Regions from separate parts of the Lawsonibacter sp. LCP25S3_E2 genome, predicted to be linked through region 2. Evidence: predicted binding sites of a transcription regulator. Region 2 holds the regulator's gene; the other holds the start of a gene.

Region 1 (10,825 bases), on a different contig from region 2:
CCGCTTATGGGCTGCTCACCGGAGATGAGAACGGCGCTTTCCACCCCGGAGACATACTCACACGGGGCGACTTCTGCGCCATGGCTGCCCAGGCACTGGGCCTCTACGGTGGGAAGGAGATGACCTTCTCTGATGTGCCCCAGAACGCCGCCTATGCTCAGGCCATCTCCGACATGGCCTCCCTGGGCTTCCTGGCCGGCTATGAAGACGGCACCTTCCGTCCAGACCAGCCCCTGACCTATGAGCAGATGATCACTGCTCTTTCCGCCGCAGCCGTTTGGACGGATATGGACAGCTACAATCTCTCCCAGGCAGAGCTTGATATGGAGCAGTGGCTGGAGTATCAAGACTTTTCCGACTGGGCCCGTCCGGCCGCCCGGAACCTGGACCTGTTGGAGCTCCTTCTCGGGGATACTGCACCTGGCGACACCGTTACCAGGGAGCTGGCTGCCGGCACGCTCTGCCGTCTGATGGAGAAACTCGGCCTCATTTGGGATTAAAACAAATACAGTTTGTTATTTTTTGAAAGGATATGACAAAACCATGACCAAGATCGACATTATTTCCGGCTTCCTGGGGGCGGGCAAGACCACCCTGATCAAAAAGCTGCTGGACGAGGCATTCAAGGGGGAAAAGCTCGTCCTCATCGAAAACGAGTTCGGCGAGATCGGCATTGACGGCGGCTTTCTGAAGGACGCCGGGGTAGAGATCACCGAGATGAACTCCGGGTGCATCTGCTGCTCTCTGGTGGGCGACTTCGGCACCGCCCTGAAGAAGGTTTTAGCCGACTACGCCCCCGACCGGATCATCATCGAGCCCTCCGGCGTGGGCAAGCTCTCCGACGTGATCGCCGCCGTGGAGGGAGTGCAGAAGGACGAGCCCAACCTCCATCTCAACAGCTTTGTCACTGTAGTGGACGCCACTAAGGCCAAGGTGTATATGAAGAACTTCGGTGAGTTCTTCAACAACCAGGTGGAGCACGCCTGCGCCATTATCCTCTCCCGCACCCAGAACATGGCCCAGCCCAAGCTGGACGCCGCTGTCACTCTGCTCCGGAGCAAGAATGAGAAGGCCGCCATCCTCACCACCCCCTGGGACCAGCTCACCGGCAAACAGATTCTCTCCGCCATGGAGGGCGGCCACTCCCTGGCCCAGGAGCTGATGGAGGAGATCGAGCACGAACACCACCATCACGACCACGACGAGCATTGCGACTGCGGCTGCCATGACCACGACCATCACGAGCATCACCACGACCATGACCATGAGCACCACCATGACCATGACCATGACCATCATCACGAGCACGACCATGCGCATCACCATGACCACGACCATGGCTCCTGCTCCTGCGGCCACCACCACACTGAGGAGGAGCTGGCCGAGATCCACGCCCAGCTGGGCTGTGAGGGCGAGTGCCCCTCCTGCGAGCTGTGCGACAGCTGCATCCACTCCACCGCCCACCACCATCATCATGCCGACGAAGTGTTCACCTCCTGGGGCAGGGAGACGGCCCGGAAATATAGCCGGGAGGAGCTCCAGGAGATCCTGGCCTCTTTGGCCATGGGGGAGGACTACGGCTACATCCTCCGGGCCAAGGGTATGCTCCCCTGCGAGGACGGCGTGACCTGGCTCCACTTTGATCTGGTGCCCGAGGAGTTCCAGATCCGGGAGGGCGCCCCCGACTACACCGGGCGGCTGTGCGTCATCGGCTCTGAGCTCAAGGAGGAGCAGCTGGAGAAGCTGTTCCTGCTCTCGTGAGGTGAACGGACATGCCTGATTCCCGTATCCCTCTGTATCTCATTACCGGCTTTCTGGACAGCGGAAAGACCACCCTGCTCACCGACACCCTGAACATGGATTACTTCAACGACGGCCAGCGTACCGTTTTGCTCATGTGCGAGGACGGCGAGGAGGAATATGACCCCCAGCACCTGTCTCACCGCAACTGCCGCCTGGTCCCCATTGAAAGCCAGGAGCAGCTCACCACCGAATTTCTCCAGGAAGTGGACCGGCGCTTCCAGCCCGAGCGGGTTTTGCTGGAATACAACGGCATGTGGCCCATCGATATCCTGCGCAACCTGAAGCTGCCCAAGGGCTGGGGCCTCTACCAGGCCATCGACGTCATTGACGGCTCCACCTTTGAGATGTACCTGAAAAACATGCAGTCCATGTTTATCGATATGGTCACCGAGGCGGATATGGTCCTCTTCAACCGCTGCACCCCCGACATGCCCATGTCCGGGTGGAAGCGGTCCATCCGGGCGGTGAACCGCATGTGCGAGATCGTCTTTGAGGACGTGCAGGGAGAGGAGCTGGAGGTGGAGGACATCCTCCCCTACTCCCTGGAGGAGGACCACATCACCCTGGAGGACCCGGACTACGGCATCTGGTACCTGGACATCCAGGAGCACCCAGAGCGGTATGTGGGCAAGACCATCACCATGAAGGTCCAGGCCATGACCGGAATGAAGCTGCCCAAGGGCACCTTCGTCCCCGGCCGCAATGCCATGACCTGCTGTGCCGAGGATATCCGCTTCTTCGGCTTCCTGTGCAAGTACGACAAGTCCCGCTCTCTCAAGAAGGGGGAGTGGGTCACTGTCACGGCGGAGATCCGCTGGGAGGAGGCCAAGGTGTACGACGGGGAGGGCGTGGTGCTCTATGCCCAGTCCGTAGAGCCCGCCGAGCGGCCGGAGGACCCCCTGGTCTACTTTAGATAATCAAAACAAGCAGAAAAATCCCCATGCGCTGCGCGCATGGGGATTTTTTATGCCTTCCGCAGGAATTTGGCCGCCCGCAGGCGGCCAAAAAAATTGTAATCTTTTTTGGGGCGGCTCCGCCGACCCCAAAAACACTTCTCGCAAAAATTCCCCCGACAATTTTTATGAAATCGAGGGGGAATTTTTGTGCAGCTCTCCTTAAACCAGCAGCTAAGCTGCTGGTTTGAATTACCCAAAGAAAGAAATATAGCCCAGCACAAAGATGACCAGCACCACGATGGGCAGAATGTAGGTCACATAGAACCGGATGGACTTGGGGAAGCGCAGGCCCTGGCCGGCATTGGCCTCAGCCAGGAAGTTGTCCCAGCCCCAGCCCAGCTTGCTCACGCAGAACAGCAGATATACCAGCGAGCCCAGGGGCAGGATGTTTTGGGAGACCAGGAAGTCCTCCACCGTGGAGATGTCCATTCCCAGAATCCGCACGTTGGACCACACATTGGAGCCCAGCACACAGGGCGTGGATAGCACCAGCACGCCCACCAGGTTCACCAGCACGGCCTTCTTCCGGCTCCAGTTCCACTTGTCCATACAGAAGGAAATGAGGTTCTCAAACACGGCAATGATGGTGGACAGGGCAGCAAAGAACAGGAACACAAAGAACAGCCCGCCCCACAGCTGGCCCATGGGCATGTGGTTGAACACATTGGGCAGGGTAATAAACACCAGGGAAGCACCCGACTGGGGAGCTACCCCGTAGGCGGAACAGGCAGGGAAGATAATAAGGCCCGCCACAAAGGCCACGCTGGTGTCCAGCACGCCAATGCGCACCGCCTCGCCCATCAGCCGGTGCTCCTTGCCGATGTAGCTGCCGAAGATGGCAATGGCGCCAATGCCCAGGGACAGAGTGAAGTAGGCCTGTCCCATGGCGGCAAAGACCGCCTCACCCAGAATGAAGTTGCCCTCGGCATCATAAACCAGGTTGTGGAAATTGGGCTGGAGGTAGAACTTCAGCCCCTCGCCGGCCCCCTCCAGCAAAATGGAGTTGATAGCCAGCACCACCATCAGGCCCAGCAGGCAGAGCATCATCACCTTATTGACCCGTTCCACACCGTTGCGCAGGCCCTGGGCACACACCAGCATGCCAAGCACCACCACGATGACCATAAAGACTCCCATGATCACCGGGTCGGCCTGCATCTGGGTAAACTCTCCGGTGACCTGCTGGGCGTCCAGACCCATAAAGTCTCCCCGGAGGGTCTTGACGCAGTAGTACAGCAGCCACCCGGCAATGACGGTATAGAACATCATCAGCAGGTAGTTGCCCGCAAAGCCGATGTAGCTGTACCAGTGCCACTTGGTGCCCTTGGGCTCCAGCACGTGGAAGGACAGGGCCATGCTCTTCTGGCTGGCCCGGCCCACCGCCAGCTCCATGGACAGCACCGGCAGGCCCAGGGCTACCAGGAACAGCAGGTAGAGCAGCACAAAGGCTGCCCCGCCGTATTGACCGGTAATGTAAGGAAACCGCCATACGTTGCCCAGACCAATGGCGCACCCCGCCGAAATGAGCAGAAAGCCCAATCGGGAGGAAAAGCTCTCTCGTTTTTCCATGATATTCTCCTCTCTCCCGGACACCTCCGGGACATCCGGGGAGCTCTCCCCGGAAACAACTATCCTATTGTACCCGCCCAACCCCCTCAGGTCAACCCCTGGAGAAAAAAGGGGGAAATTTCCTCTTGACAGGGAAAGGTTTTTTTGTATAATGTGTAGTACAAGTGTTCTATTTCAGAGGAGGGGAGCCCATGGAGCTGCTGGACAAGCTGAATATCCTGGCCGATGCGGCCAAGTATGACGCCGCCTGTACCTCCAGCGGCATGGACCGCTCCGGGCGGCCAGGGACGGTGGGCAGCACCATGATGGCCGGCTGCTGCCACTCCTTCTCTGCCGATGGGCGATGCATCTCCCTGTTAAAGGTCCTGTTGACCAACTTCTGCATCTACGACTGCCAGTACTGCATAAACCGCCGCTCCAACGACCTGCCCCGTGCGGCTTTCACCCCCCGAGAACTGTGCGAGCTCACCATGGGCTTTTACCGGCGCAACTATATCGAGGGGCTGTTTCTCTCCTCGGCGGTCCTTCAAAATCCCGATTACACCACGGAGCAAATGATCGAGACCCTGCGCCTGCTCCGGGAGGAATACCGCTTTGGAGGCTACATCCACGCCAAGGCCATCCCTGGGGCCGATCCCCTGCTCACCCACCGCCTGGGGCTGCTGGCGGACCGGCTGAGCGTGAACATTGAGCTGCCCAGCGCCCAGAGTCTCGCCCTGCTGGCTCCCGACAAGAAAAAGGGGGCCATTCTGGCCCCCATGGGGCAGATCCGGGACGGGATCACGGTGTCAAAACAGGAGCTGAAGGTATACCGGCATGCCCCCCGCTTTGCCCCAGCGGGGCAGTCCACCCAGATGATCGTAGGGGCCACCGGGGAGAGCGACCGGCACATTCTCTCCCTCACCCAGGGACTTTATGATAAATACCATTTAAAGCGGGTCTTTTACTCCGCCTACATGCCTGTGTCCACCAGTCCTCTTCTCCCCGCCCCCCAGGGCTTCCAGCCGCCCCTTCTCCGGGAGCACCGGCTCTATCAGGCGGACTGGCTGCTGCGCTTTTACCACTTCCGGGCGGAGGAGATTTTAGACGAGGGCCGGCCCGACCTGGACCTTCGCATGGACCCCAAGTGCTGCTGGGCCCTGCGCCACCTGGAGTTTTTCCCGGTGGAGGTGAACCGGGCAGACTATGAGGCCCTGCTGCGGGTGCCGGGGATTGGTGTCCGCTCGGCCCGGCGGATTCTCACCGCCCGGCGGGTGGGCCCCCTCACCTTTGAGGGACTCAAGCGCCTGGGGGTGGTACTGAAGCGGGCCCAGTATTTTCTCACCTGTTCCGGCCGCCCCCTACGGGGCCTGAAGGTTACAGAGGATGGGCTGCTGCGCCATCTGCTGGCTCTGGAGGCCCCCGCCCTGGTCCCGGAGGAGCCGGTGCAGCTGTCCTTGTTTGATTCGGCGGTTTAGGAGGTGATCCACATGCCCTGGACTCAGGTATGCTGCTGCTACGATGGCAGCTTTCCCGGCTTTCTCACCTGCGTGTTCGAAAGCTATGTTCATAAAGAGGAGCCGGTGGAGTTCCGCACCCCGGAGTACCTCTCCTGCTCCCTCTATCCCCAGCGCACCGTCCAGACCCACTCCGCTCACGCCCAGCGGGTGTACCGCTCTCTGGACGGAAAGCTGGGCCGGGAGGGGCGGGAACTGTTTGTCCGGGGATTTCTCACCTGTCTTCCGGAAAAGGAGCTGTGGCTGTGGCGGTTTCTCCGTATGGGCTATGACCGGGGCCCCGCCTTTACCCGGAACCTTACCGATCCCATTGTGGACACAGTGCGCCGGGCCGTGCAGCATCTGAACAGTGAGGCCCACCAGTACAAGGGCTTTACCCGGTTTTCTGAGCTCCACGGTATTCTGGTAGGGGAGATCGAACCCAAAAACCGGGTGCTCCCCCTTTTGCGCCCCCACTTTCGGGGCCGCTACCCCGGCGAAAACCTGGTCCTCCACGACCGCACCCATCAGGAAGCCCTGTTCTCCCGTCCCAGGGAGTGGGCCATCCTGCCGGTGGAGGACTTCCGTCCCGGCCCCCCCGGAGAGGAGGAGCTTCAGTACCGGAAGCTGTGGCGCAGCTTCTATGACACCATTGCCATTGAGGGCCGCTATAATCCACAGTGCCGCATGACCCACATGCCCAAGCGCTACTGGGCCATGATGACCGAGTTCCAGAAGGATTGGGACACCGCCCTGCCCCAACTCCCCGACACCTCTTGCCCAAAAAAGGATCCTTTCGTATAATTTGAGTAATGTAACCTGCCGGTTTACAAAAAATACCTTCCGGTTGGTAGCGGATTTTGCCCGGACCTGTTACGTTTGAGGGGAAAGGAGACGGTTTTTATGACACTGGGACAGCGTATCGCTCAAAAGCGAAAGGAGCTGGGGCTCTCCCAGGAGGGCCTGGGAGAGCAGTTGGGGGTCTCCCGGCAGGCCATTTATAAATGGGAATCGGACGCCTCACTCCCGGAAGTGGAAAAGCTCATTGCCCTCAGCCGCCTGTTCTCCGTCACCGTAGGGTGGCTGCTGGGGGTGGAAGAGGAGCCACGCCCCGTCGGAGAGGAGGAGCTTACTCCCCAGCAGCTGGCCATGGTTCGGGAGATCACCCAGGGGTATCTCTCCGCCCAGCCCGGCAGTTTATCGCCCCGGCGGAAAAAGCAGCTGCTGGCCGGCCTTCTTGCGGGCGGCTGCTGTCTGGCCGGGGTCGTGCTTGCGCTGGCCATTCAGCTTAACCAGATCACCTACAAATATGACCTGCTCCAGCAGTCGGTCAGCAACGTCAACCAGAATGTGCAGGAGCAGATCCACTCTATCACCCGCCAGGTGGAGGACGCCCTGAAGGAGCAGTATGCGCTGACCTCCGACTGGAGCTGTGAATACCTCTCCACCGACCCAGAGGCTGGCACCGCCGCCTTCCACATCCAGGTCATTCCCAAACACTACACCCAGGACACCACCGCCCTATTTCTGGCCCAGGGGGACGGAAAAACTCTGGAAACCCCTGTGGAGCTGGGGACCGACCACACCTTCTCCGCACGGGTGGAGGCTCCCCTTTCCAACGAGATCACCTTCTCGGTGGTCTTCCTCACCGGGGAAGAGCGCATTGTCCAGCAGCTGGACACCTTCCACGATCTCTATGACCGCAGCTTTCCCGTCCTGGCCGTCCAACGTTCCTTCCTGACCCACGTGCGGGACGGCCTGCTCCCCGCCGGAAAAGACCGGCTTTCTTACTCTCTCCTGGACAACTACTCTGCAAATCAAACCGGCTATCTGCCCGTGCAGGAGGAGGACCTGTCCCTTCAGTTGGGGATGTTCCGAGACGGGGAGCCCTTCGTGTGGTACCAAGAAGGAGAGCGGCAGGTAACCACTACCGCCGGCCAGGTATATACCGAACACGGCTGGTTTGCTCCCCAAGACATTGCCCTGGAGCCCGGTCATGAGTACTATGATGCCATCCTCCTCACCGATTCCTGGGGACGGAAGCGGCTCTACCCCGGTAACTCCTATACCTACGACGACGGGCGGGGTGTCTGGACCTGGGACTCTGCCTACCGCGCCCCCGGTCCCTTCCCCACTGGCCTGGACTATCCGCTGTCCCAGGAAGAGGAATAATATCGCTATTTTCCTCCGGGGAAGCTCTCCAGGGGCTTGCCGTACCCTTCCATTTTGTGGTATAATTCGATAAATCAGAACGAAACCACAACAGGAGGTATCGGCCATGAAATGTCCCTACTGTTCCTATCTGGAGAGCAAGGTGGTGGACTCCCGTCCTGCCGACGAGGGAGCCAGCATCCGCCGCCGCCGGGAGTGCCTGGCCTGTCACAAGCGCTTTACCACCTATGAGACCATGGAGACCCTGCCCCTGATGGTGGTGAAAAAGGACGGCAGCCGTCAGAGCTTCGACCGCAACAAGGTCCTGGGCGGCCTCATCCGGGCCTGTGAGAAGCGGCCGGTGCCCTATCACGCCCTGGAGGAGCTGGTGGGGGAAATTGAACAGGTGCTCCAGAACCAGATGGAGCGTGAGATCCCCTCCACCCAGATCGGCGAGCTGGTAATGGAGCGGCTGAAAAAGCTGGACGAGGTGGCCTATGTGCGCTTCGCCTCCGTGTATCGTCAGTTTAAGGATATCAACACCTTTATGCACGAGCTCAATAAACTATTGGAGGACAAGTAATATGATCTATGACAGCTTAGCGCACATCGAATTCTACAAGGACATCCACCCCGGCGTATACAAGGGCCTGAAGCTCCTGGCCGAGACCGACTTCTCCCAGTTGGAGGACAAGCGGCATGAGGTGGACGGGGACGACCTGTTCTTCCTCCTGCAGTCCTATGAGACCAAGCCCGAAAATCTCACCCCCGAGACCCACCAGAAGTACATCGACATCCAGTGTCTCCTCTCCGGCGTGGAGGCCATCGGCATCGGCGCTCTGGAGGACATGACCGACACGGTCGAGGCCCGGCCCGAGGGGGATATCTGGTTCCACCACGGCCCGGCCGACTCCCATGTCATTCTTACCCCTGGGAAGTTTGCCGTCCTCTGGCCCGGCGATGCCCACGCCCCCTGTATCGCCGTAAACGGCCCCACCCCCTGCCGCAAAGTGGTCGTCAAGGTCAAGCTTTAAATCAAATATGCTGGAAAAGCCCCCACGGCCCAAGGCCGTGGGGGCTTTCTGTTTGTTATCGAAGGCTCCACACCAGATCTTCTTTGGGAAGCCTCTCCCAGGAAAACAGGGGAATGAGCGCTTGCGGAGAAATGGGCTCAGGCCGGTCTATGAGGCCCGCGGCGCAGGCCAGGGCCCCCACCAGCTCCGGGGCGGAATACCGCCGCTGGAGCTCACCCAGCTCCAGATCCCGGTCCCGTTTGGCCAGACGCCTCCCCTCCGTGGACAGGAGCAGAGGCAGGTGGCCATAGTCCGGGTGTTGGAATCCCAGGGCCTCCTGGAGCCACAGCTGCCGGGGTGTGGAGGAGAGCAGATCGCTCCCCCGCACCACCTGGGTGACCCCCATGGCGGCATCGTCCACCACCACTGCCAACTGGTAGGCATAGACTCCGTCGGACCGGCGGACAATGAAGTCCCCACAGTCCGTTTTTAAATCCTCACTGTAATTTCCATAGAACAAATCACAAAATGTAATGGTTTTTTCCGGCACAGAGGCCCGCCAGGCAGGGCGGCGGGTTTTCTCCAGCGTCTCCCGCTGCGCTGCCGTCAGCCTGGAACAGCGTCCGTCGTAGACGGAAAGGCCATCGGAGCGGTGGGGAGCAGAGGCTGCCAGGCGCTCGGCCCTGGTACAGTAGCAGGGGTAAAGGAGCCCCTGTTCCTCCAGAGCACGGAAGGCCTGGGCATAGGCCTTCGTCCGTTTGGACTGGTAGACGGGCTCCCCATCCCAGTCAAGGCCAAGCCACTCCAGATCCCGCATCACCTGGTCGCAGTACTCTTGCCGGCACCGGTCCGGGTCCAAGTCCTCCAGACGCAGGACCATCCGTCCTCCGGCGCTGCGGGCACTGAGCCAGGAGAGCAGGCAGGACCACAGGTTGCCCATGTGCATCCGCCCGCTGGGACTGGGGGCAAAGCGGCCAGTTGGTTTGGCTGCGTTGTGGGACATAGCGCTTTCCCTCCAATTCCTAACTCCTAATTTCCAACTCTCCCAGGGCCTGCTGCAAAAACTCCGCATCCTTGTCGTCCAGAGCATGGAGACCGGCAGTCTCCTCCAGGTGGTGGGTAAACTCATGGGCCACGGTGGCAAAGATCTCGTCCTTCCACATCTCCTCGTCCTCCTCGCCCAGGATCGCGGCAAAGGAGCCGTAGTAGAGAAGGATGTACCGGCCCAGCAGGTCGTGGACATACTCCCCCATGATGTACATCTCTCCAGGGGGAAACTCCGGGTCTAGAAGGGCCTGTTCTTCCAGCTGGATGCCTCCGTCCAGCCCCTCAAAAAAGGAGTCCGGGAATGCTCCGGCGATCTCCTCCAGCCAGTCTCCCATCTGTTCATAGGTGGGTGTCATTCCCGCTCCCCCTTACTGCGGGCTGAGATCAGCCTGCCGCCGCAGCAGGGACAGGGGCTGCACCTGCCGGGGCAGCTTCATACGGAAGGTCATCTGGGGCTTGCGCACCTCGGTGAGAGGGTTCCCCTCCCCGTCCCACAGGCCCTCCACCGTCAGCTTCTGGGGGCGCACGTCAGGGCCCACCAGCTCCAGCTCGGCCCCCAGGGCAAATTTGTTGTTGAGGGTGAGCAGGGCGTTGCCCTCTCCGTCACAGGACTGGACCTTCGCCACGATCTGCCAGTCCCGGACGTACCGGGAATTTTCTGTATATTGCCCCGGCTGGCCGAAGTAAAAGCCGGTGGAGTAGTGCCGGTGGCTGATGTGCTCCACTTCGTCCCGCCACACGGGATCCAGGGGCTGTCCCGCGATGGCGGCGTCAATGGCGTGGCGGTAGGCCCCGGTGACGATGGCAGCGT
Region 2 (10,825 bases):
GCCGGGGAGTATCCCGACTGTGAGCTGCTGTCCCTGAAGCCTGTCATCTACGCGGCCAACCTGGACGAGGCTGGCTTCTCGGATCCGGAGTCGGTGGCCTACTACCGCCAGGTGGAGGAGCGGGCCGCTGAGCAGGGGGCACAGGTCATCCCTGTGTGCGCGAAGCTGGAGGCAGAAATCGCTGAACTGGACGGGGAAGAGAAGAAGATGTTCCTGGACGATCTGGGGGTGGCGGAATCTGGCCTGGACCGGCTGGTGAAGGCCAGCTATACGCTGCTGGGGCTTATCTCCTACCTGACTTCCGGAGAGGATGAGTGCCGGGCCTGGACCATCAAGAAGGGCACCAAAGCTCCCCAGGCGGCGGGTAAGATCCACTCTGATTTTGAGCGGGGCTTTATCCGGGCCGAGGTGGTCTCTTATGAGGACCTGATGGCCTGCGGTTCTATGAACGGGGCCAGAGAGAAGGGGCTGATTCGCTCTGAGGGTAAGGAATATGTAGTGCAGGATGGAGATATCATCCTGTTCCGGTTCAACGTATAAGAGGGCGTTTTCTTGAATATTTATTTGGACTTGTTTCTGACCTTTGCCAAAATGGGAGCCTGCACTTTCGGCGGTGGCTATGCCATGCTGCCCATCCTCCAGCGGGAAGTGGTGGAGAAGAAGAACTGGGCCACGGACGAGGAACTCACGGATTACTACGCTGTGGGGCAGTGTACCCCTGGTATTATTGCGGTGAACACCGCCACATTTATCGGCTTTAAATATAAGGGAATCTTAGGTGGGATCATCGCCACTCTGGGCGTTGTATTTCCTTCTGTGGTGATCATCACCATCATTGCCGCTTTTCTTTCCCAATTTGACCAATATCCGGTGGTTCAGCACGCTCTGGTGGGCATCAACGCTGCGGTAGTGGCACTCATTGCCTCCAGCGTTGTAAAGCTGGGGAAGACCAACCTGAAGGATTTTGTGTCGGTAGGCATTTTTGTGGGCGTGCTGCTTCTGGCACAGGGAAGCGGCCTGATTTCCATTGACAGCGGTACTCCTCTGGGGATGGTGTTCAGCTTCATCCTTTCTCCCGCCGGACTCATTATCCTGTCCGGCGTAGTGGGCTACACGGCCCGCCGCCTGTACAGCCTGGCGAAGGGAGGGGAGGGCAAATGATCAAACTGCTGCTGCTGTTTTATGAATTTGCGAAGGTGGGGCTGTTCTCCGTAGGAGGAGGACTGGCCACCGTGCCCTTCCTCCAGAGTATGGGGGAAAAGACTGGATGGTTTACCAATGCACAGCTGTCCACCATGATCGCGGTATCGGAATCCACCCCCGGCCCCATGGGCGTGAATATGGCCACCTTTGTGGGCTATTCCATCTCCGGGATTCCAGGGGCTGTGATTGCAACACTGGGTCTCATCACGCCCTCGATTGTGGTCATTATTATCATTGCGGGATTTTTGCAGAAATTCCGCCAGTCCAAAACGGTGGATGCGGTGTTCTACGGCTTGCGCCCGGCCTCCACGGCCCTGATCGCTTCTGCGGGTCTGTCGGTGGCCATGACGGTGTTCTGGACGGTGGGCAGTACGTCCCAGCATGAGATTTCCTTCCACTGGCCGGTTATGTTACTGTCGGTTGTGATTTTTCTGGCTATGCAGCATAAGAAGCTGAAGAAAATACACCCTGTGGCGTTTATTGCCATGGCGGCTGTGGTGGGCGTAGTATTTCAATTTTAAAAAAACCGCCTGTTCCATTGGAACAGGCGGTTTTTATGACATACGTTAATAGCGGCGCACCACGGCCACCACTTTTCCAATGATCTCGGCAGTGGCACCGTCGATGGGCAGATACTCCGGGTTTTCGGGCATGAGCCACACGTGACCATCCCGAAGCTGATAGGTTTTGACGGTGGCCTCGTCTTCAAAGAGGGCTACGACAATTTCACCGTTGTGAGCCTCCTGCTGGCGGTGAACCACCACCAGGTCACCGGGAAGAATGCCGGCGTTTAACATAGACTCGCCCCGCACACGCAGGGCAAAGTGCTCTCCGGACAACCCCTGGGTGTCAAAGGTGAGGTAGTCTTCGATACACTCCTGAGCCAGAATGGGGGAGCCAGCGGCCACATTGCCCACCACAGGGATCTGGTTGGCGTGGGGATCCTGCTCCTCTGCCACCGGGCCCAGTGACACGCCGGGCAGGGAAATAGCTCGGGTCTTGCCCTCGGCTTTGACAATAACACCTGCCTCCTCCAGCCCCTTCATGTGGAAGTGGACGGTGGAGGGGGATTTGAGCCCCATGGCCGAGCCGATTTCCCGGACAGAGGGAGGGTATCCATGCTCTGAGGTGAAGGACAGGATATAATCATAAATTTGCTGCTGTTTTCGGGTTAAATTGGCCATGAGAGCAGCTCCTTTCCAAGCGAGAGGGGATATTGACAGCTTTTGTGGAAAAAGTATATCATACTTTCATCAAAATGTCAAACAAACGTTCCAAGAAAATGCAGAAAAAGGAGAATTCGTGGAAAATATACCTTCCTTTTGCAGGCAAAACGAAAAGATGTGTTCCTGCACAGACGGAAGTGCGTTTGCAGGGGTTGACGAAGGCACAAAATATGCAGCTTCCAGAAAGGAGAACACAATGATTTTAAAGGGGAATTTTCTCCACACACCTACGTTTGGAACGGTGGAGGTCCATCGCGGGGGATGGTTGGTGACCCAGGGAGAACGGGTCGTAGGGCTTTACGATGCCCTGCCGGAGGAATATAGGGACCAGCCGGTAATGGACTGGGGAGACAGCCTCATTATTCCGGCCTTCCATGATCTTCATATTCATGCCCCCCAAATTGTGAACCGGGGAATTGGATATGATGAACAGCTGCTGCCGTGGCTGGAACAGTATACGTTTCCAACGGAGGCCAGGTTTTCAGACCTGGGTTTTGCCACACGGGTTTGGAAGGCATTTTTAAACCGGCTTTGGGAGAGCGGCACCATGGGGTTTGCAGCCTTCGCCACCGTTCATAAGCAGGCGGCCTGGCGGCTGATGGAGCTGACAGAGGCCTCAGGTTTGCGGGGGCTCGTGGGGAAGGTGAATATGGACCGAAATGCTCCGGATTGCCTGCGGGAGGATACGCAGGCTTCGCTGGCGGATACAGAGGAGCTGATTTGCCGCAGCCGGGAGGAGCTGAAGCGTACAAAGTATATTTTAACACCTCGGTTTGTGCCCTCCACTACAGAGCAGATGATGGATGGTCTGGGGCAGTTGGCACAGCGGTATCAGCTGCCTGTGCAGTCCCATCTCTCGGAAAACCGGGGGGAGGTGGAATGGGTGGCCAAGCTCCATCCGGACATTCCCACTTACACCCAGGTATATGAACACTTTGGACTGCTGCCCCAAGGCCGGACCATTATGGCCCACGCCATCCATTTGACCCAACAGGAAAAAGAGCTGCTGAGAGAAAAAGAGGTAATCTTGGCCCACTGCCCCTTGTCCAATTTGAACTTGTCCAGCGGTATTATGCCCTTGCGAGATGATCTGGAACGGGGGCTTCGCTGCTGTGTGGCTAGTGATGTGGCGGGTGGAAACACTGCGCAGATGGCCCGGACCGTGACGGCAACGGTGCAGCTTTCTAAGGTGCGCTGGATGCAGCGGCCGAAGGAAACTCCCCTGTCCCTGGGGGAAGCGTTCTATCTGGCCACGCGGGGAAGCGGGGAATTTTTGGGGGATGTGGGAGCATTTTTGCCTGGCTTCCAGTTTGATGCCCTGGTGATTCGTCCCACAGCCCTGGATGCGCTGATGGAACGCAGTCCTTATGAGCGGCTGGAGCAGTTCCTCTATGACGGCGGAGAGATTGTACAGCGCTACTGCGGAGGGAAGGCTGTGGAGAAGCCGTTTCCAGAGATTTAAATTTGATTAAGGGTGGAAAAGCCCAAAAAGGAAAGCACGCGAAAAGCGTGCTTTCCTTTTTGAAGTCGATGCGCCCTTTTTAGGCCAACACTTAGGTTTGCGTTTAAAATCAAATCTCAACCCAGAACAGGCGGTTGTGATTTAACAAGAGGTCGCAACAAATTGCGTGACAAAAAACCTTGGCGAAAATCTGCCGGGAGCAATAGGGAGCCTGTGGTGGTGTGCACTCTGCACTATTTTTCCTTAGTTATCCACACGTTTCTGAATGGTGGTGGGCTCGAAGGAGCCGATCGCCTGACAGACGTGGCACACATCAGGACGGCTCTCATAGGTGGCTCCGCAAAACATGCAGCGGTATCCCTGCACCGTTACCATCTGAGGTGCGGCAGGAGCAGCAGCCTCGGGTGTGGAGGCAGCCGATACAGCTGCTTTTTCTCCGCCGGCGCTGTTCAACTTGGCCAGAGCGGCTAAGAAACGGAATTCATGGTCCTTTTCGATCTTGGAGATCTGCTCAAAGAGCAGGCCAATATCTTCAAATCCCTCTTCCCGTGCGATCTGCGCAAAGGAGGGATACATACTGCTCCACTCGCCATACTCACCCTGAATAGCCTCCTGGAGATTGGCGGAACTGCTCCCGACTCCCTTTAAATGATGATAGAGCAGGCGGCCGTGAACGCCCTCATTCTGGGCCATCTGTTCAAAAAGTTCGGCCACCTCGGGATGCTGTTCTTGTCTGGCCTTCTCGGCAAAGAAAAGATATTTATTGCGTGCCATTGATTCTCCGCTGAATGCGGCCTGTAGATTCTGCTCGGTACGAGATCCCTTAAAATCCATGATGCGATACCTCCGTTAAAATCAGTAATGATTCTTTTTATTAACTATAATATACTTCTTCCTTTCCCGTTTGTCAAGATGAGATTGAACGATTTTATACGGATTCTTTCATCCAGGCACGAAACCTTTTTCCTTGAATGCGATAAAGAAGACAGACTGCCTTTTGGCAGCCTGTCTTTTTTCTTAAAAGGTTGAAACAGTATAGATGGCGCAGATGCCAGGTTTACACCCAAAACCAAACCGGAGCCCAACGTAGTGGGTCCGGTTTGGAGAGGCGCCGCGACAAAATGAGTGAGAGGTGACTTTTGTAAAAAAGTCGCCGCGAACGATATGACGTCCGCGACGACGTGTGTTTTGTTGCCGAAAAGATGCTTCACCTTCCGGCGATGCCCCAAAACCGAACCGGAGCCCAGCGACAGTGGGTCCGGTTTGGAGAGGAGCCGCGACAAAATGAGTGAGAGGTGACTTTTGTAAAAAAGTCGCCGCGAACGATATGACGTCCGCGACGACGTGTGTTTTGTTGCCCAAAAGATGCTTCAGCTTCCGGCGCTGTCCCAAAACCAAACCGGAGCCCAACGCAGTGGGTCCGGTTTGGAGAGGAGCCGCGACAAAATGAGTGAGAGGTGACTTTTGTAAAAAAGTCGCCGCGAACGATATGACGTCCGCGACAATGTATGTTTTGTTGCCGAAAAGATGCTTCACCTTCCGGCGGTGCCCCAAAACCGAACCGGAGCCCAACGCAGTGGGTCCGGTTTGGAGAGGAGCCGCGACAAAATGAGTGAGAGGTGACTTTTGTAAAAAAGTCGCCGCGAACGATATGACGTCCGCGGCGACGTGGTGGAGGCGGGGAGAGTTGAACTCCCGTCCGAAAACGTATTCATGGGAACTTCTCCGGGCGCAGACGGTTATTGCGGAAGTCTTGCTCTTCCCGTTCCCCTCACCCCAGGCAAGCCGTCACGCCTGGGGGTCAGGTAAGCTTCATGATGCATGGCCGGCTCAAAGCTTTGCCGGCGCACGTCCGCCACTAATCGACGCCTGATCCGGGCTCGTGGCCCTTCCCGGTCAGACGGCCGCCTTTAATTAGGCAGCGTAAGCGTATTCGTTGTTGTTCTTTAATTTATAAAGAATGCCCGTTTTAAGGTGGCCAGGCGCCACCGCCCGCTATTCCCACTGCAGCGTCCCCGTCGAAACCGGTACGCCCCCTCGTCGAGGCAAAGTCCGCTCTGTTCGCAACATCCGCCAAAGGCGGATATTCCTAACGCCGCTCCCTTGCCTCTCCTCTCCAAATCGAACCCGCTGCGCTGGGCTTCGATTTGGTTTGGGTGCGAGAGGAACATTGCAGCGTATTTCAACGGACTTTTTATAACCGTCAGGCTACTATGTGAGAAAATGAAGTGGGAACTTCTCCTCCCCGTCGGAGAGGAGAAGTTTCCATCATGTGATTAGACCTTCTCGGGTTCGGGGTAGTCCACACCGAAGGTGTCCACGGTGACCTTCTTCATCTTCTGCTCCTCACGGGGACGGTCGTTCCAATCCGTTTTGGCAGAGACGATGGCATCAGCCACCTCCATGCCCTCGATCACCTTGCCGAAGGCGGCATACTGGCCGTCCAGGTGGGGGGCCTTTTCCACCATGATGAAGAACTGGCTGCCAGCGGAGTTAGGGTTCATGGCACGGGCCATGGACAGCACACCCCGGTCGTGAAGCAGGTCGTTCTTGACGCCGTTCTGAGCAAACTCACCCTTGATGGAGTAGCCGGGGCCGCCCATACCGGTGCCCTGGGGGCAGCCGCCCTGGATCATAAAGCCAGGGATGCAGCGGTGGAAGATCAGGCCGTCGTAAAAGCCCTTCTGGATGAGGCTGATAAAGTTATTCACACTGTTGGGCGCCACATCGGGGTAAAGCTCCGCCTTGATGATGCCGCCGTTTTCCATTTCAATGGTGACGATGGGATTCTGAGCCATGGGTATCATCCTTTCCTATGTTTCATTACCGGTTCCGGGTCTTCATAGCCCGGTCGATCTCCCGCTTTGCATCCCGCTTGGCAGAGGACTCCCGCTTGTCGTAGAGTTTTTTGCCTTTGGCAAGACCCAGCTCTATTTTGACACGGGGACCTTTGAAATATATGGTCAAGGGGATCAGGGAATAGCCGTCTTGTTTAATGCGGCCAAACAAGCGCATGATCTCCCGCTTGTGCATGAGAAGCCGGCGGGGACGGCGGGGATCTTTATTGAATATATTGCCCTTTTCATAGGGACTGATATGCATCCCCAGCACAGAGAGCTGGCCATCCTTAATAATACAAAAGGAATCCTTTAAATTCACATTGCCCAGGCGGATGGACTTGACCTCAGTGCCCGCCAGCTCAATGCCGGCCTCGTATTTTTCTTCAATAAAATAGTCGTGGTAGGCTTTGCTGTTTTTGGCGATAACTTTGACCGCCTCACCCATGGCGGACACCTCCTCTCCGGGACTTTAGGGGTCAACTATACCATAGGATACCCAAAAAGGCAAGGGGTAAGACCGCGAGGACTTATTTGACCCACAGCTTTGGCATAAGAGAATAGAAGTCTCCCTTATCCTCCCAGATGAGCAGGAGGCTTCCCTCCCGTACAGACACCTGGGCGGGCGCGTCTAAAAATTGATTGCTGACGCCCAGGGGGAAGGAACCGGTGAGCGTGTAGTCCTGCAGCGGGTATTTCAGGTTGGCCAGGGTGACGCCCTGAGCACAGCCGCTGTTGCAAAATACAGACAGATATCCGGACATGGTGGAGGGGAAGGTGAGGCAAGCGCCGTCCCGCACGCAGGTGACGATGGTCTTTTCCCCTGCCAGGAATCCCTGGGCTCCGTGCAGCGTCAGCCAATCCAACAGCTGGAGATTGCCCAGAGTGTGTTCCAGCCGTCCGCCTACGCCGCCCAGGAGAATAAAGCGGCGGTAACCCATTTCCAGCCCCTTGCGCAGGGCGTAGACCATGTCGGTGTCGTCCTTTTCGGCGGGGAGCTGGATGACATTGGGGTGGTTGGGCCGGTGGCCCAGGGAATCGAAATCCCCCACCGCCAGGTCGGGCATGACCCCGTAGGCCAGCAGAGAGTCAAACCCCCGGTCAGCGGCAATCACATAGTCCCCCGGAGCGGGATAGGGCCGGAGATTGGGCGTCAGAGACATGGCACCTACGATATAGCAAATCCCGGATAAATTGTCCATAGAGCAGCACTTCCTTGGATAGGGTAGTTTCATTATATACAGCCCTCATTTTATTTGCAAGGGGGCAGGGGCAGAATGTGTCTATTTGTGTCGCTTATCCTTGACTTTCCAGGCGCGGCAGAATAGAATAGGTCTACTACGCACAGATGAGTGTTTGGAGGGATGAGTGTGTTTCATTACTTCGACAATGCGGCCACTACACAGGTTCGGCCCGAGGCCGCTCAGGCCGCTCTGGAAGCCATGACACAGCAGTGGGGCAATCCGTCCTCCGTGTATCAGTTCGGAGGCAGGGCGGCGGCCTTGGTGAAGGATTGCCGGCGGGATGTGGCCCAGGCGTTGGGCTGCCAGCCGGAGGAGGTCTACTTTACCTCCTGTGGAACGGAGAGCGACAACTGGGCCATTCGTTCCGGGGTCGAGCTGAACCGGAGAAAAGGAAGGCACATCATTACTACGGCCATCGAGCATGCCGCTGTGCTGGAGCCGTGCCGGGAGCTGGAACGCCAGGGGTGGGAGGTCACCTATTTGACCCCGGACAAACAGGGGCAGATCGATCCCGCCCAAGTGGAGGCAGCATTGCGGGAGGACACGGTGCTGGTATCCATGATGCTGGTCAACAATGAGCTGGGGACCATTCTGCCTGTGAAGGAGACGGCTCGAGCCATTCAAAAATCCGGCTGTCCCGCGCTGCTTCACTGCGATGGGGTGCAGGGGTTTTTAAAGGTACCGTTTACGCCAAAGGAACTTGGAGTGGATCTGCTGTCCATCAGCGGGCATAAAATCCATGCGCCCAAGGGGATTGGCGCGCTGTACATCAAAAAGGGACTCAAGCTTCCACCCCTGATCCGAGGCGGCGGACAGGAGTCCGGGCTGCGTTCGGGTACGGAGGCTACGGGACAGATTGCCGCCCTGGCTGCCGCTGCCCGTCTGGGCAGAGCGACCATGGAGGCGGATTTGAAGCACATGGCCCGCCTGCGGGAGGAGACGGCTGCCCGCTTGACGCAGCAGGTGCCGGGACTTAAGGTGCTGGTGGAGCATGGCGCGCCCCACATCCTGCCGGTGACCATGCCGGGGTATAAGAGCGAGGTGGTGGTGCGCTACCTCAGCGACCGGGGCGTGTTCCTCTCCTCCGGCTCGGCCTGTCACAAGGGAAAGCCCAGTCATGTGTTTGCGGCGCTGAAGCTGCCAAAGCCCGAGCTGGACGGAGCCCTGCGCATCAGCTTTTCCGCAGATACCAGCCAGGAGGACGTAGATGCCCTGGTTCAGGCGCTGGCTGCGGCAAAACAAGAGCTGTTTCCCACGATGTCTTAAATTTTACGAAAAGGAGAATGTTTGTGCTCGCTTATATGAAGCAAAAGCCTGGCTTCTACCGCCAGGTGGCGGCGTTGGCTGCGCCCATTGTGCTGCAAAACTTGATCACCAGCACGCTGAGTATGGCGGATACGTTTATGGTTGGAATGTTGGGGGAAGCCCCCATGGCAGCGGTGACGCTGGCCAATATCCCCCTGTTTGTAGTGCAGCTGTTTATCTTCGGAGTCCAGAGCGGCTCGTCCGTCCTTATTAGCCAATATTGGGGCAAACAGGACATGGAGGCCATCAACCGGGTGATGGGCGTGGCCATTTGGGTAGTGCTGCTGGTCTCCTCGGTATTTGCGGGGATTTTGCTGGTTTGCCCGGTACAATTCCTCAGCCTCTTCGGCAATCAGCCCGAAGTGGTGGAGATGGCGGCCCAGTACGGCAGCATTGCCGGTATATCTTATGTGCTCAATGCCTTTACTATGATGTATGTGGCCGCCTACCGGAGTATGGAGCGGCCCCAGCTGGGCATGTACATCCTGGCCGCTTCCATGACCGTCAATACCTTTTTAAACTGGGTATTTATTTTCGGCAATCTGGGGGCCCCCGCCATGGGGGTGCGGGGCGCGGCCCTGGCAACCCTCATTGCCCGTGGGCTGGAAGTGACCATTGTGGTGACACACATGGCCCGCAATACCTTTTTCCGGATTCGGGGCGGGCTTTTGCTGAGACCGGGACTGCCCATGCTCCAGCGGTTCCTGCGCTATGGCGGCCTGGTGGTGTGCAATGAGACTATGTGGGGTCTGGGAACCTCCATTTTCCCCACCATCATGGGCCACATGGAGGGCAGCACCGAGATTTTGGCGGCCTACACCCTGGCGGGCAATGTGGAAAAAATTTGTACCGTGTTCTCCTTCGGCCTGGCGGCCACCGCTGCCATTATCATCGGCCGGGAGATCGGAGCGGGCAGAACGGCCCACATTAAAAATGTAGGCCTGGCCATGAATACCCTGGCAGTGGTGTGCGGCGTACTGCTGTCGGTGTTCCTGGTATTCTTTGCACGGGAAGTGGCACCCCTGTGGGTGTTCCCCCTGTTCAAGCTGTCCCCAGGAGCCAGCTCGGTGGCGGCGATGATGATTACCGTTATGGGATTGTTGATGCCCCTGCGCAATTTCAACAGTGTCAATATCATCGGTGTACTCCGGGGTGGAGGCGATGTGAGAGCGGCTACCTTGATTGATGTATCCCCCATTTGGGTGTGTGCCATTCCCTATGCCATTTTCTGCGGTGTGGTGCTGCGTACCTCGGTGTTCTGGGTTTACCTGGCCTTTGGTGTGGAGCAGGTGGTCAAATTTGTGCTGGGCGTGTGGCGCCTGCGCTCCGGCAAGTGGGTGCGTGACCTGACAAAAGGATAATGGCAAACCAGTTTGGTGCTGTTTTGAAATCACCGTCCGGTATCTCCGGACGGTGATTTTTTAGCACCGTTCCTGCGCCTGTGCAAAAGAAATATACCTGCTATTTGTTTAAAATAAATTCATAAAGTGGCTATTGACAATTCTCAGGGGGAGTGGTACATTATCTTTAGCACTCGGGGAATATGAG

The links. The regulator LexA, encoded in region 2, represses DNA repair genes until DNA is damaged. The targets are predictions, from matches to a motif close to CNAACANNTGTTNG.
Region 1: a site for LexA is predicted at 4,486-4,499, ahead of ACTQ3R_RS06250 (putative DNA modification/repair radical SAM protein). Genes of this name have one in related genera too.

The regions. Positions count from the first base shown of each region.
Region 1 is NZ_JBQKJL010000005.1:71,683-82,507, reverse strand. It holds gene ACTQ3R_RS06270 (S41 family peptidase) at 1-500, shown strand, start outside; gene ACTQ3R_RS06265 (CobW family GTP-binding protein) at 544-1,761, shown strand; gene ACTQ3R_RS06260 (TIGR03943 family putative permease subunit) at 1,773-2,720, shown strand; gene ACTQ3R_RS06255 (sodium-dependent transporter) at 2,949-4,328, opposite strand; gene ACTQ3R_RS06250 (putative DNA modification/repair radical SAM protein) at 4,520-5,785, shown strand; gene ACTQ3R_RS06245 (TIGR03915 family putative DNA repair protein) at 5,798-6,607, shown strand; gene ACTQ3R_RS06240 (helix-turn-helix domain-containing protein) at 6,707-7,975, shown strand; gene nrdR (transcriptional regulator NrdR) at 8,082-8,537, shown strand; gene ACTQ3R_RS06230 (YhcH/YjgK/YiaL family protein) at 8,539-8,988, shown strand; gene gluQRS (tRNA glutamyl-Q(34) synthetase GluQRS) at 9,044-9,970, opposite strand; gene ACTQ3R_RS06220 (metallopeptidase family protein) at 9,990-10,370, opposite strand; gene ACTQ3R_RS06215 (peptidase U32 family protein) at 10,383-10,825, opposite strand, start outside.
Region 2 is NZ_JBQKJL010000021.1:29,345-40,169, reverse strand. It holds gene ychF (redox-regulated ATPase YchF) at 1-540, shown strand, start outside; gene ACTQ3R_RS14245 (chromate transporter) at 553-1,161, shown strand; gene ACTQ3R_RS14240 (chromate transporter) at 1,158-1,724, shown strand; gene lexA (transcriptional repressor LexA) at 1,770-2,387, opposite strand; gene ACTQ3R_RS14230 (amidohydrolase family protein) at 2,626-3,891, shown strand; gene ACTQ3R_RS14225 (rubrerythrin family protein) at 4,135-4,725, opposite strand; RNA gene ssrA (transfer-messenger RNA) at 5,561-5,928, opposite strand; gene ACTQ3R_RS14215 (peptidylprolyl isomerase) at 6,168-6,689, opposite strand; gene smpB (SsrA-binding protein SmpB) at 6,715-7,176, opposite strand; gene ACTQ3R_RS14205 (thiamine diphosphokinase) at 7,259-7,930, opposite strand; gene ACTQ3R_RS14200 (cysteine desulfurase family protein) at 8,099-9,238, shown strand; gene ACTQ3R_RS14195 (MATE family efflux transporter) at 9,262-10,638, shown strand; gene hrcA (heat-inducible transcriptional repressor HrcA) at 10,825-10,825, shown strand, end outside.